4 regions of the Vibrio makurazakiensis genome follow, and region 3 is predicted to be linked to each of the others. Evidence: predicted binding sites of a transcription regulator. Region 3 holds the regulator's gene; each other region holds the start of a gene.
What was found. The regulator CRP, encoded in region 3, controls carbon source genes, mostly activating them, when cyclic AMP is high. The targets are predictions, from matches to a motif close to TGTGANNNNNNTCACA.
Positions count from the first base shown of each region.

Region 1: the regulator CRP is predicted to act here: its motif matches at 1,811-1,826, upstream of rppH (RNA pyrophosphohydrolase).
Region 2: the regulator CRP is predicted to act here: its motif matches at 1,898-1,913, upstream of deoD (purine-nucleoside phosphorylase).
Region 4: the regulator CRP is predicted to act here: its motif matches at 1,901-1,916, upstream of malT (HTH-type transcriptional regulator MalT).

Region 1 covers NZ_JAKJSW010000020.1:16,857-20,536, reverse strand. Annotated here, with positions in the region: gene L4C33_RS02460 (DUF1127 domain-containing protein) at 1-126, shown strand, start outside; gene L4C33_RS02455 (DUF6482 family protein) at 351-662, shown strand; gene mutH (DNA mismatch repair endonuclease MutH) at 696-1,361, opposite strand; gene rppH (RNA pyrophosphohydrolase) at 1,977-2,495, shown strand; gene ptsP (phosphoenolpyruvate--protein phosphotransferase) at 2,498-3,680, shown strand, end outside.
Region 2 covers NZ_JAKJSW010000118.1:5,047-8,726, reverse strand. Annotated here, with positions in the region: gene L4C33_RS13740 (transposase) at 1-1,006, opposite strand, end outside; gene deoD (purine-nucleoside phosphorylase) at 1,075-1,785, opposite strand; gene L4C33_RS13730 (L,D-transpeptidase family protein) at 2,148-3,041, shown strand; gene L4C33_RS13725 (Lpp/OprI family alanine-zipper lipoprotein) at 3,065-3,331, opposite strand; gene L4C33_RS13720 (DEAD/DEAH box helicase) at 3,654-3,680, shown strand, end outside.
Region 3 covers NZ_JAKJSW010000041.1:8,808-12,487, forward strand. Annotated here, with positions in the region: gene astD (succinylglutamate-semialdehyde dehydrogenase) at 1-128, shown strand, start outside; gene L4C33_RS06775 (DUF1338 domain-containing protein) at 323-1,114, shown strand; gene crp (cAMP-activated global transcriptional regulator CRP) at 1,203-1,835, opposite strand; gene L4C33_RS06785 (phosphoribulokinase) at 2,080-2,949, opposite strand; gene L4C33_RS06790 (YheU family protein) at 3,057-3,269, opposite strand; gene L4C33_RS06795 (hydrolase) at 3,382-3,680, opposite strand, start outside.
Region 4 covers NZ_JAKJSW010000063.1:9,464-13,143, forward strand. Annotated here, with positions in the region: gene malT (HTH-type transcriptional regulator MalT) at 1-1,738, opposite strand, end outside; gene L4C33_RS09430 (glycogen/starch/alpha-glucan phosphorylase) at 2,277-3,680, shown strand, end outside.

The DNA.
Region 1 (3,680 bases), on a different contig from region 3:
CTTCTAAGAGATATTGGCTTAGAAAGTGATGGTCGACCAATTGGATTTTCTGAGCCTGAAGCCGTAACAGCTGAACGCCGAGTTCGTCATCTACGTCGTGTCTTAAGCGCTCGAATACTAACGTAATGTAAGGGGCTAGTTATACCATTTGGCCCCATATAAACGCTCTGAATCAATTGTGGTGTCTATTTCAGTGATTGGAATATGAATTGATAAGGGGCTTAAAGGTAGGAAATTATCCACTTCCTACCTTTTTACGTTTTTCTTGGTATTTTAATTAATACAACAACTTTAAGTTTCTCAATTTGATGGGCTTCTACTAAGCTCTTAAAAAGATTTGGAGTTCAAATATGCAAAAACATCAACTTGATATGTGGTTACATGGGCACCACAAAGATTCTTACAACCCACCTAAAGTTTATGTTATTGGCTGCTCTGATGTATCTGAATATCTACTAGCAGTGGAATACAAACATAAGTTAGAACCAGTAAAAGAAGATGATGAGCCGATTCATTTCAATTCATTGGATAAAGTAAAAGAAGAGTTGCTTCGTCTAGGCATAACTAAAGCCTACTTAAGATTACATAATGCATACGACGAATTTGGAGAGACACCAACTCAAACTTATTGTGATATTGAATTATCCTTAACGACTCATTGAGTTTCCTGTATCCACGAACATTTGGATGAGGATCTAGGCGTAATGCTGGGTGAGGATCTTTGCTGTAAATTGAGTTCTTAAATAAAAACCTTTTGGCTTGGTCTTAATGGGCTTTCCCGTCGTTCCATAAGCTTCCGTTAGAACCTTGTTGTTGGCAGCTTTGGGTCTAAGGTGCAGTGCTTCACCGTGTCTAGCTGTGATTTGTCCAACATTTCCAAGTACGATCAGCTCCATTAATTCCTCCCAATCATTTCTCAGGATTTGCTCTTCTTCTTGATTAGGCTGCCATAAAAGAGGGGATCCAACGTGCCTTTCTGCTAAAGGGATTTCTCGTTCTCCTTCAACTGGGATCCAAAGAACCTTGGAAAGCTTATTTCGAACGTGGCTCGTTTCCCAAGTTAAACCTTGTACGCCAATTAATGGCGCCACGCATACAAAAGTGGTTTCTAGTGGCTTTCCAGAATAGCCGATAGGAATACTTTTTAGCTCGATCCCTAAGTTTGCAAAATCTTGTTCAGGCTTACTACCAGCAGGTGCCCCAAGGTGCCACTCTAATAGTTGTCCAACCCAACCTTTGTCTCGTTTGAGATCCGGTGGCACATCCATATGAGCTTCGTCAGCCAGTTCCTTAAATGTTAGCCCTGCAATGGCTTGAGCTCTTTCTAGAAGTTCAGCTTCTGACTTAGGTTCTGATTTCATTGATCTGATCGTTTTGGGAAAAGGATATTTTATCAGATTCTAGAAAATATTAGCTGGTGAATAATTGATCGTAGTGTGCGACTAATGATCAAATAAGAGGTTATCCACAGGAGATGGCAAAAATTTGAGGAAATTAAATTGTACTGAGTAAATAAACAGTGGTGTTAAGTGCAATAAATACTTGATAAATATCTTTAGAAATGGGTTTTGGATTGTTTAGTGTGGATAAACCCTTGCTTGGTTGATCTTTAACCGATCTGTTTTTTGGGTTGATCTAGTGCCTGTAAGTTAAGTTTATAATTGGCGGTTTTTGTTTTAAGTTGTTGTATAGTAATTATTATTTTTAATGTTTTTCTTTTTTGTCTTGTGGGGCGTCTGGTTAGTTATTGTTATCTTTGATAGTAAAACTAGAATTCTACACACAGTTATTCACAGAAAAGGTGAATAAATGTGGTCTATGTCTCACTCTTTTGTTGATAACTACTTTTTGAACAAAAGTTATCCAAAGTAACGTTAAAAACGATAAATATAGGTTTAATCACATCACTAAGTTTGCTCCGATTGGGGATATGTGGAAAAATCAGAGTAATTAAAAATTTAGATAGAGGTTGGCCAGTGATAGATGGCGATGGTTACCGATTAAATGTTGGTATTGTAATCTGTAACAACCATGGTCAGGTCTTCTGGGCTAAACGATACGGGCAACATTCATGGCAATTCCCTCAAGGTGGAATTGATGAGGGTGAAACTCCGGAACAGGCAATGTACCGTGAGTTATATGAAGAGGTTGGCCTTACAAAAAAGGATGTGAAGATCGTTGCGACAAGTCGCCATTGGTTACGATATAAGTTACCTAAGCGGTTAGTTCGTTGGGATTCCAAACCTGTCTGTATTGGACAAAAACAGAAGTGGTTTCTTCTACGCTTAGATTGCGATGAGTCGCGAATTAATATGCAGCGTGGAAGTACACCTGAGTTTGATGGTTGGCGCTGGGTGAGTTATTGGTACCCAGTTCGACAAGTGGTTTCTTTTAAGCGAGACGTATACCGTCGTGCAATGAAAGAGTTTGCTTCTTTAGCTATGCCTTTTAAAGAGCGAAAAGCCAAAGGAAAACGTAAACAACGTAGAGGTTAAACATGCTCAGTCAACTAAGGGAAATAGTTGAACAAGTATCTAGAGTAGAAGATGTACACACAGCATTAGATATTTTAGTAAAAGAGACATGTAACGCGATGCAAACTGAATGTTGCACCGTGTACTTAGCCAATGATGAAATGGAACGCCTTGAGTTAATGGCGACTCAAGGCTTAACGTTCCAAGGCGATAGCATTCATATTGGATACCATGAAGGCTTAGTCGGTTTAGTCAAACGCAGCGCTGAACCGATCAACCTTGCCGAAGTATCTCGCCATCCAAGTTTTAAATTCTTTCCTGAACTGGGAGAGGATATCTATCATTCTTTTCTCGGTACTCCGATCATATATCGTAAACAAGTGCTGGGCGTATTAGTTATTCAGCAAAAGTCCCCACGTTTGTTTAGCGAAATGGAAGAGTCTTTTTTAGTTACACTCGCCGCCCAGCTCGCTGTCATTGTTGCTCACGCGCAAACGCAAGGTCATTGGTTACTTGCAGAGCAAGAAACTCAAGCGACAAAAGGGATTGCTGCCTCTTCAGGTGTTGCTATAGGCCACCTATGGTGGGACAACACCCAGCCTGAACTTACAGAAATATACCCAGCCTCAACACTCAATATTGAACGAGAACATGAGTTGCTACTGGTCGCTATCGAAAATGCGCTTAATGATTTTCGTCGGATGCGTAAAAGATTAGATAGTGATATCAATAAAGATGCGCTAGCGATTTTTGATTTGTTTACTCACTTATTGAATGACCCGATGCTGCGTAACGATCTCAAGGCGCAGATTCAGAAAGGCGATCGCGCTGATTGGGCGTTGAGACAAGTTGTTGAAACTTACTCCAATCGCTTTGCGCGTATGTCTGATGTGTACCTGCGAGAGCGAGCTCAAGACATTCGAGAACTTGGGCAGCGTTTGCTGTATTTCTTGCATAATACAGAGCAAGAAACTCGGTCGATTGATCAGCCTATCATCCTAGTTGTACGTGAACTTACCGCTTCTGTTTTAGCATCTATCCCAAAAGAGAAATTACTAGCAGTGGTTTCTTTAGAGGGAGCTGCTAACTCCCATGCGGCGATTTTATCTCGTGCTTTGGGTATTCCTGCGGTCATGGGGCTGACTCTAAATTTAGAGCAAGTAAATGGCTTACAGGCGATTGTCGATGGTTATAGCGGCGATGTGT
Region 2 (3,680 bases), on a different contig from region 3:
GGTCTTGTGGCATGTAGATTGAAACATGCTTATCTTGGTCACACATATCTAAAACATGTAAGAAGTGTGCATAAGAGGTATAGGGTGGACGGACTAATGCGCCTTTAGATGGATAAGTAAATGACGTCAGGTTACCCATCGGATCTTCGACATTCCCACGCGCCAAAATGATTTGGTATTTTTGTTCAATACGCTCACGTAGGTTTTTCGACGGTGCAGGTGTACCTAAATTTGCCTCGACAGAGTGATCTCTCGATACAAACCGAGCAATATCGTCGTACGGGTTGTGATCGGTTTGACCAAGCGGCTCTTCGCTACTTGCATAGTTTACATGTTGGCACAGGATGTAACCTGAATGAGCTTCACCGGTGGCGATCCACAAAACACCGTTATTACTGTTTGGCTGTAATAACTGGTAGTGGGAAGCGAATTGGTATTCTGAAGCGTGGTTAACCCACCTTGCATCTATCATCGCTAATTTTCTACGGCAACGACTGGCAATATGATCAACATGGTCATAAAAGGTTTTTGGGTTTATTTCTAACTTTCGACAAATTTCACGTACGGAATAACCCATGAACAGAAGTCCCATGAGGTTTTCTTGAAATTGAAGCTTTTTATTAGAACCTGACCATTTGTCTACGAAAGTAGATTGGCAGTTTTTGCAACGGTAACGCTGGCGATCACCACTATAGCCAAAAGCATGATAGAGGTGTTTATGGGTGTGTACGGATAGCCCAAAATTATCACACTCGTCACTTCGACAAGCGGGTAGACCATCACTGTGAAGTTGTCGTAAACGATGCAGTTCGTTCAACACTTCACGGTTGTTAAGTAAGGGGGGGAAAGCTCCACACTCACGACAAACCATCGCCGGACGCTTAGGGTTCGCATGTTGCAAAACATATCGTTTTGCATCGCTCAATCCAAAGTTGTCACACGCCAATGTTTTACAAAAGTTGAGTTGTAAACCATCTGCGTCTTTTGGCAGTTCGCCGTTGGACACGATCGCCCCCTCGGGATTATCTGGGCAGCCAAGCGAACTTGGCTGCGAAGTACTGCGTTTCAACTCGATTAGATGTTGATTGCTGTTTCTAGAGCTACTTTCATCATGTCATTGAATGACTTTTGACGATCTTCTGAGCTTAGTTTTTCACCACGGATGATGTGGTCAGAAACTGTTAGAATAGTCAGTGCTTTAGCACCTAGATCTGCAGCAACACCGTAGATACCTGCTGCTTCCATATCAACACCTAGGATGCCTAGCTTTTCCATTTTTTCGAAAAGGTCAGCTTCTGGAGTGTAGAAAAGGTCTGCAGAGAATACGTTACCAACTTTCACAGGTACTTCTTGTGCACGAGCTTGTTTAACTGACTCTTCAAGAAGGCCGAAGTCAGCAATTGCTGCGAAGTCATGGTTGTTAAAACGAATACGGTTAACTTTAGAGTCTGTAGAAGCGCCCATACCAATAACAACGTCCATTAGTTTCACGTCGTCACGTACAGCGCCACAGCTACCTACGCGAATTACGTTTTTAACACCGTACTCAGCAATCAGTTCGTGTACGTAGATACAGCATGATGGGATACCCATGCCGTGACCCATAACCGATACTTTTTTGCCCTTGTATGTACCTGTGTAACCAAACATGTTGCGAACATCACAAACTTGCTTCACGTCATCTAAGAAAGTTTCTGCGATGTATTTTGCGCGAAGCGGGTCGCCTGGCATTAGAACTGTTTCTGCGAAATCACCAGGTTGTGCATTAATGTGAGGGGTTGCCATTGTACTTCTCCAAAGTTTTACCGTTATTTACCGAACAGGAGGTAAATTACCAATTCTGTTGAATCTGTTTGTTTCTGTTGAGGCAATATTAGCGAGTTATATAGCGCTTCCATGAGAGGTTTGTCACAATTCAAGTCAGCATTTCAAGTGCAGTCTATATTGATAACTAAATCTGTTGAAACTTGAAAGGCAATCGATTTGTTTACTGTTCTTGTTGAAAAGGATGGCTCAATTATTCAGCGGCATAGTTGATCATACAGCTCAAAGGACGTTAACCTTACGTTATATAAATAGGTTAAGGGCGGTTCATGCAAACCAAGTGGAAGACCCCATTACAAAGTAAAATTCGCAAAGCAATTAAAATGGCGATATTGACGTCTGGATTGATTGCTGGTGGTGTGCATGCTGCAACATTCGAATTACCCCAAGATAGCAGCCGCATTATAGGCAGAATCCAGCACCATGAAATTGTAGAGGGTGAAACCTTAGCGAATATCGCCAAGCAATATGATGTTGGCTTCCTTTCATTAATGGCTGCGAACAAGGGAGTAGATCCATTTTTACCCGAAGAAGGGTATGTTCTTAGCATTCCTTCGCGTTTTATCCTTCCTCAAACTCCTCGTGAAGGTATTGTCATTAACCTTGCGGAATTGCGCTTATATTACTTTGAGCCTGAGCTTAATCAGGTACACGTTTTTCCTGTGGGTATTGGCAGAGTGGGTCGTGATACTCCTGAAATGGTGACTAAAATCAGTCAAAAGCGACCGAACCCAACCTGGACACCACCTAAGTCAATTAGAGAAGAGTACCTAGAAAAAGGTATCGAATTACCACCAGTTGTTCCTGCGGGGCCAGAAAACCCATTAGGTCAATACGCATTAAGGTTGGCTTACGGTGTCGGCGACTATTTGATACATGGTACGAACAAAGAATTCGGGATTGGCTTAAGGGTCAGTTCTGGGTGTATTCGAATGGAGCCAAAAGATATTGAGTGGTTATTTAATCAAGTTGCTAAAGGTGAAAAAGTAACGGTGATTAATGAGCCGATTAAAATTGCGTTGGAACCTGATAGAAGTGTATTTATTGAAGCTCACGAGCCATTAACAAGAAGTGACGGTTCGAAAAAGCAGCTGGATATACCTTTGGAATTGTCTTGGTGGTTAGAAGAAGCGGAAATGTCAGATACCAAAGCCAGAGCCGCTATATTTGCTCAAAATGGTGTACCTGTAGAAATAGCAGCGCCTACTCAAGAGTAGGCGCTATTAAAATAGTGCTTTAACTACTTTGTGTATGACTGAGCGATGTTATCAATACGCTCGTTAGCACGTGCTGCTTCTTCTTGAGCGGCCATTGCTGCGTCTTTTGCTTGCTTCGCTGACATTTCAGCGCTTTCATGTTCACTCTTAAGCGCGGCTACATCGCTATTAAGCTGAGAAATTTGGTTATTTAGTTCATCCATTTTTGCCATCGTTGCTTCATCAGGACCAGAAGCACAGCCCGCTAGAAAAAATACAGATGCTGCAGCTGCGATTAACGTTTTGTTCATAAGAACTCCTTGATTAATTTGGTATCAATAGATGCGCTATACATTATTGGGCATATAGTCGCTTCACCATAATTGTAGCGATAAAAAATAGAACCACATAGTTAAGAACAGAAAAATGTTAAATAATTGAAGTAAATACGTGATTGAGATAACTAAGTCTTACTTTTGAAACAACGACTTTTACGGCTTTAATTAATATAGAGAAGGGATTTCGGCTACAGATGATTAATTTTATGTGATCTCTACCCATTCTGATGTGTTTCGCGGTATCATGTTACGTTAAAAAATTTTCGATACAGAAACATAAGACTGGAGAGTCCTTTTGCACTTTAAAGATTTAGGCCTAGAT
Region 3 (3,680 bases):
CTGGTGCATCGGGTAACTTACGCCCAAGTGCATTCTACGCTGCGGATTATTGTGCTTACCCAATGGCTTCAATGGAAGGTAATGAGACATTATTGCCTGCGACATTTAGTCCAGGTATCGAGCTTTAATATTTTCCCTCGCCGCTTTTAATCTCCTTCATGTTTCTGAAGGGAGTGATAACGGCGAGGCTTTAATAAAAAACAATAATAACAATATTTAGAATACATACGTCACAGGTTGATGGCTCAAACCGTTTAGGGGAGAGCCTTCACTTTAAATCCAATCTTCTAGCTTGCTAGACACCCCCCGACAAGGAGTCATCATGACGCCAGATGTATTATTCACTGCCCTATGGAAAGACTACATTCAACGCCTTTGCCCTTCAGCAGATAAGGTTCACCAACTGCTGCAAGAAGATGAAGCATTGATCAACGACCATATTGCATTGAGAACTTTCAACGTAGTACCTCTCGGTATAGAAACACTTGCTCAACCATTTCTAGATGCGGGCTATAAAGCTTGTGGTGATTATGTGTTCGAGAGCAAAAAATTGGTCGCACAACACTTTGAACATCCGGATATGAACCAGCCTAAAGTTTTCATTAGTGAGTTGAAAGTGGAAGAGTGCTCAGCAGAGTTACAAGCGATAGTCGCTAAGCTTGTTGAACAGGTTGATAGTGAAACACTGGCAGGGCATGAATTCTTGTCGTCGGGTAGATTATGGGAACTTAGCTTTGCTGACTACCAAACCTTAGCGAAAGAAAGTGAATATGCTTCGTGGCTTGCTGCACATGGTTATGGTGCGAACCACTTTACAGTAAGTGTCAATCAGCTGAATGAATTTGACGAAGTGAAAGATGTAAATAATCATCTGCGTCAATCTGGTTTCACGATTAACGAAGCGGGCGGGGAAGTAAAAGGGACACCAGAGGTATTGTTAGAGCAATCATCAACCATGGCTGACAAAGTACCCGTTACTTTTACTGAGGGTTCTGAAATCGTTCCTGGTGGCTTTTACGAGTTTGCTAAACGTTACCCTATGGATAATGGTGAGCTATACACGGGTTTTGTTGCTGCTTCTGCAGATAAGATCTTTGAAAGCACGAATGGCTAGTTAACCGCAGCCTGTTAAATTTAGAATATTAAAAAAGCCACCCAATTTGCATTGGGTGGCTTTTTAGTTTTTGCTCAGTTAATCGAAATTAACGAGTACCGTAAACTACAATAGTTTTACCGTGAGCAGAAATTAGGTTTTGCTCTTCTAGCATCTTCAAGATACGACCAACAGTCTCACGAGAACAACCAACGATTTGGCCGATTTCTTGACGAGTGATCTTGATTTGCATGCCGTCTGGGTGAGTCATTGCATCAGGTTGTTTCGCTAGGTTTAGTAGCGTTTGTGCAATACGACCAGTAACGTCAAGGAATGCTAAGTCACCTACTTTTTGGCTAGTCACTTGTAGGCGGTTAGCCATTTGTGAAGATAGACGCATTAGGATGTCTGGGTTTACTTGGATAAGTTGGCGGAACTTCTTGAAAGAAATTTCAGCTACTTCACAAGGAGATTTAGCACGAACCCAAGCTGTACGCTCTTGGTCTTCTTCGAACAGACCAAGTTCACCAATGAAGTCACCTTGGTTTAGGTAAGAAAGAATCATTTCCTTACCTTCTTCGTCTTTAATTAGAACCGCAACAGAACCTTTAACAATGTAGTAAAGGGTTTCCGCTTTCTCACCAGCGTGGATAAGCGTACTTTTAGAAGGGTACTTATGAATATGACAATGTGACAGAAACCATTCTAATGTTGGATCGGTTTGAGGTTTACCTAGAACCATAATATCTCACTTCCTCTGCAGGGTATGCTTGCTGCTTTCCGTGTTAATTAGCTAAGCCTTAAATATGGCCTAGTAGGATAAGAGCACTTTTACAGTGCTGCAAGCTATCTTGTGTTTCGGTTTAAAATAGTATCCTTTTTCGGTCACTATTTCTTGATTTTAATCGTGACCAACCTACGATTTTTTAAGCAAAATTGTGCACATGATCACGGTATGAAAAGTAACCTGGTAGCACGATGTACGGTTAACCTATTTTTCCGGTTTCAATGAGCTGCTGCAGGATTGGTCTAACGATCAGTTCCATAGCGAAACTCATCTTGCCGCCAGGGACAACAAGAGTGTTGTGACGAGACATAAATGAACCATCAATCATCGCCAATAAATATGGGAAGTCGACGTTTTTAATACCGCGCAATCGTATAACAACAAAACTTTCATCAAGGCTAGGAATGCCTTTGGCGTTTAATGGGTTGGATGTATCGACGGTTGGTACACGTTGAAAGTTAATATGAGTACGTGAAAATTGTGGGGTGATGTAATTGAGGTAATCATCCATAGAGCGGACGATAGAATCCATTACAGCTTCTCTAGAGTGACCACGGTCACGAGTATCACGGACAAATTTTTGTATCCACTCTAGGTTTACAATTGGCACCATGCCGATCAGCAAATCGACATGTTGAGATACGTTGATATCACCATCGACTACGCCACCATGTAGGCCTTCATAGAATAATACGTCTGAATCATCAGGGATATCTGTCCAGGGAGTGAACGTACCCGGCATTTGGTTATATGGAACTGCTTCATCAAAAGTGTGTAGGTAACGACGAGCTTGACCAATGCCTTCATTACCGTACTTACGGAAAAACTCTTCTAGTGTTCCGAAGTCGTTTGCTTGCGGGCCAAAGTAGCTAATGTGCTTACCTTGTTCACGAGCTTTACGGATCTCAACATCCATTTCTGGGCGAGTAAAGCGGTGAAAACTATCCCCTTCTACCCAAGCTGCCTTAACGTCCATCATATTGAACATTTTTCTAAAGGCTTCAGATGTAGTTGTTGTACCGGCACCAGAGGAACCTGTTACGGCAATAATTGGATGTTTAGCGGACATGACAACCCTTGTCTTTGTAGTAACTTACTTGTTAGCAATCGTTTTCTACTATAACACGACTTATTTTGAAGGACAGCATAAGGATAATTTCATGCTTTCTAGCATAATTACATGTGTCGACGTAATTGAATATCAACCGTCTCGTGCAGTTCTGAAAATACGATAACGGCTTCACCTTGTGCTAACTGATGTTTAACTTGGTCAATTTTATTTTGCAGTGAAACTTCCATATCACCGTAGTCAGTCCCTTCTCGAAGTACAAACTCTTTGATGAGGTTTTCAAGCGTTTCGGGTGCAATGTCTTGGTGTGGGATGATCATAAATACTTCTCTCTTTTATGTTCACAAAGTTGGTGAATGTCGATGATGTTAGCCCCAAAACTAGAACCACCTTGCGGTTCTAGTTCTGAGTTACTTAAGTTCTAGTGGGGTATTATGCCGAGTCTTGAATACTTTCATAGTAGGCAGGCAGTGCTTCTTCCAACCAAAATTTAGGATTGAGGGCACTACCTGAGATAAACCCAACATGACCACCGTTTTGAAACAGTCGATAATCGATATTATCAGGCAGAATGAATTTCGGGATCACATCATCGGTCATGAAAGGATCATCTTTGGCGTGGATGATCTGAGTGGGTAGTTTGATCTTTTTGAGCTTATGAATAGCAGAACATTGTGCATAGTAATCTTGCGCATTTTTAAACCCATGCAGAGGTGCAGTGATCAAATCAT
Region 4 (3,680 bases), on a different contig from region 3:
CCCGGATACGTAGCAAGAATTCATGCAAAGGAACGTGTTGGAGTTGGTGGTCTTCAATGAGTTTGAATGCAGAGTCTTGCAACTCAAAGGCCGCTTGCACATACCCTTGAGCTATGAGAATTTCACTCTGCTGCAGAATTGCCCAGAGTGCCTGATGGTAAACCTGATACTGACGTGCGAGCTTTTCAGTTTGCTGCATCATTGGAAGCGCGCGGCTTAAATTCCCCATTACATGGTTAACTTCACCTACGACCGAAGTTGCCACAATACGACTGCGGTAGATATTCGTATTAAGTTGGCTGAGCGCCAATTCCGCTAACTCTAGCGCAGCTTCTGGTTGATTACTGTTAATTGCAACTTGAGCACGCAGCGCATTGTATTGACCTTGTTGTTGAGTATCTAAGGTGATTTCGCGTTTTTTATACTCATCTTCTGCTTCGGCTAGTAAGGTTCCCACTTGGTCATAGCGGTGTTGGCTTTGTGCTAACCATGCTCGAAGCATTGATAACTTAGGGTTGCTGTACAGTTGGTCGCGATTAAGTTGCTTAACGGCCATTTCAAGTGAAGACAACTCACCCTGGTTAAACATTTTCCAACCATAGTCATCAAGGATCTGAGCAATTAAATCCCCATTCTTTGCTTTCTGAGCATGACCTAATGCTTGATGTGGGGTGTCTTGTTTTAGCCAAGCATGAGCGGCATTACAGTGCAGTTCTTTTTCTTGCTGAGGAATTCTCGCTTGGCGTTCATGTGCCAAAAATTCAGCAAATAAATTGTGGAAGCGATACCAGTTATGTTCGCCTTCAAGAGGGTAAATGAACAAACCGTATCGGTTCAATGATTCGATCATACCTAATGCATCTTCGCGTTGAGTTAGTTCATACACTAACTCGTCATTGAAGTGATCGAGTACCGAGCATTGCATTAAGAAGTGGCGAGTCTCTTTGTCCAGTAAGTCAAAGACCTCTTCAACTAAATAGTCCCAAAGGTGCGCATGATTGAAGTGAGAAACTGATTCGGCTGACTGAGCCAAAGTACGTTTCTGGTGTTGAGCTTGCAACGCAATTAATTGAAGCGCAGAAGGCCAGCCTTCTACATAGTTTCTCAGGTTATCAGCGGTCACATCGTCAATTCCATCTGCGACACGTTGATTGAAAAATCGTGTGGTCTCTTCCGTATCAAACGCCAACAAGTCATTACCAATTTCGATCATAAGATCACGAACACGAAGGTTTGCAGTTCCTAGCGGAGGAGTCGCTCGGCTAGTGACAACCAGAGTCAAATTGTCTGGCATGTGTTTTAGGAAAAAACGCATGGCTTCGTGAATATCATCATTGGTGATCACATGATAGTCATCAAGAACGATGTAGCACTCTTGACTAAATTCACTCATTTCAGCAAAAACTTCGCTGAACAAGGAGTGAAGTGACGAGAACTGTCGTTTTTCTGCAAGCTTCTGTGAGTTTGGACAGGCGTTGTGAGTAGCTTTATTTAGAGATTGCAATAAGTAGTTGATAAAGCGAAAAGCATCGTTATCACTGTCATCAACGCTATACCAACCGACATTGGATTTATCGGTCAACCATTGAGCCGCCATGGTTGTTTTTCCGTAGCCCGCAGGTGAACGAAATAGCACCAATTTGTAGTAAGGGGCAGGTTGCAGAAGGTCTAAAACCTTTGGTCTTACTATGGCGTTATGCAAACGACCCGGACGGGTTAACTTTGACGGAATCCACATGTCGATAATGAACCTTATTTTTGACAATCGAATAATGAGGGACGAATTCCACAGCATTATTGTTCTTTGAGCGCATGTTACGTGAAGCAAAACTCTACAAACCATGATCGAGTTCTGAATTATTGGTCTAGCGCTTGTTTTGGAGTCTCTACGCCCTGTATTTGTGATTAACGTCACGCTTGGTCGGGTTTTATGAACGTGATGTTCGGTGTGTTACTACAGAAATTGATGAGAATTTAAGAAACAACTTAAATTATTTCGTGATCAATTCGTCAAAAATGAAGTTTGATAATGAGTCGATAAATTGAAAAGTCATCGTTTGTGGTTAGGTTATGCAACAAGGTGGTGTGATCGTAATCACCCCGAATGTGGGGAATCCATACGATGGTGAGAGTTGGATCACTAACTGGTACTGAGTACGCCCCCTACGCCCTCCCTTCTACTCCTTTAAAGGAGCGAAAGCAGGATGATGTTTAGTTAACGGTGACCATGCACGATATGTCACAGATGAATTAAAACAAAAAGAGAGATTTCTGAAATGAAAGCAACTCAACAAAAAAATTTCGATAAAGTGTCGTTCCAAGAAAGTGTTAAAAAACATTTATCTGCAACTTATGCAACTACGATTGAATCAGCGGATAGCCGCGCATGGTACCTAGCAATGGGGCGTGCGTTAGCAGAGCTAACAACTTTCGATATGCTTGCAACAGAAAATGACGAGAAAATCACGAACGCTAAAAGCGTAAACTACTTGTCACTAGAATTTCTAATTGGTCGATTGACAGGTAACAACCTGATCAGCATGGGCCTATATGAGCAAATCACACACGCAATGGAAGAGTTAGGTCAAAACCTGACTGATCTTCTTGAAGAAGAGCGTGACCCATCGTTAGGTAATGGTGGTTTAGGGCGTCTAGCGGCTTGTTTCATGGATTCTTGTGCCGCTCAAGAGTTCCCAACTGTGGGCTATGGTCTGCACTACGAGTACGGTCTATTCAAACAATCTTTCCGTGATGGTCATCAGCAAGAAGCTCCAGATGCATGGCGCGGCGTAGAAGGTTATCCGTGGGAAATTGCTCGCCCAGAACTAGCGCAGCACATTGGTTTCTACGGCCATGTAAACGTTGAAACTATTGACGGAAAAGAAGTACGCACTTGGGTTCCGGGCATGGAAGTAAAAGCAATGCCTTGGGATTTACCTATTGTAGGTTACGAGTCAAATACGGTTTACCCACTGCGTCTTTGGGAATGTCAGGCGATTGCCCCTTTCTCTTTAGCAAGTTTCAATAACGGCGATTACTTTGAAGCGCAACACTCACTGATCGATGCTGGTAACATCACTAAGGTACTGTACCCGAATGATAACCATGAAAAAGGTAAGACACTGCGCCTTATGCAGCAGTACTTCCATTCAGCTGCGTCTATCCGTGACATCCTGCGTCGTCACGAAGCTGCAGGTCATACGCTAGCGTCTCTTCCTAAATACGAAACCATTCAGTTGAACGATACGCACCCAACTATCGCGATTCCTGAGTTGATGCGTATTCTGATTGATGAGAAAGGTTTAGGTTGGGATGAAGCTTGGTCTATCAGTTCGAAGACTTTTGCTTACACGAACCACACACTCTTACCAGAAGCGCTAGAGACATGGTCAGAGTCGCTAATCCAACGTCTATTACCTCGTCACATGGAAATAATCTACTACATCAACCACTTGTTCCTGCAAGAAGTTCGTAAAAAGTGGCCTGGTGATGTCGCTAAGCAGCAAAAACTTTCTATTATTCAGGAAGGTTTCCACCGCATGGTACGCATGGCTAACCTTTGTGTTGTTGGTTCGTACGCAGTTAATGGTGTAGCTGCACTTCACTCTGCTTTGGTTAAGCGTGACCTATTCCCTGAGTTTGATGAACTGTATCCGAACAAATTAACTAACGTTACAAAT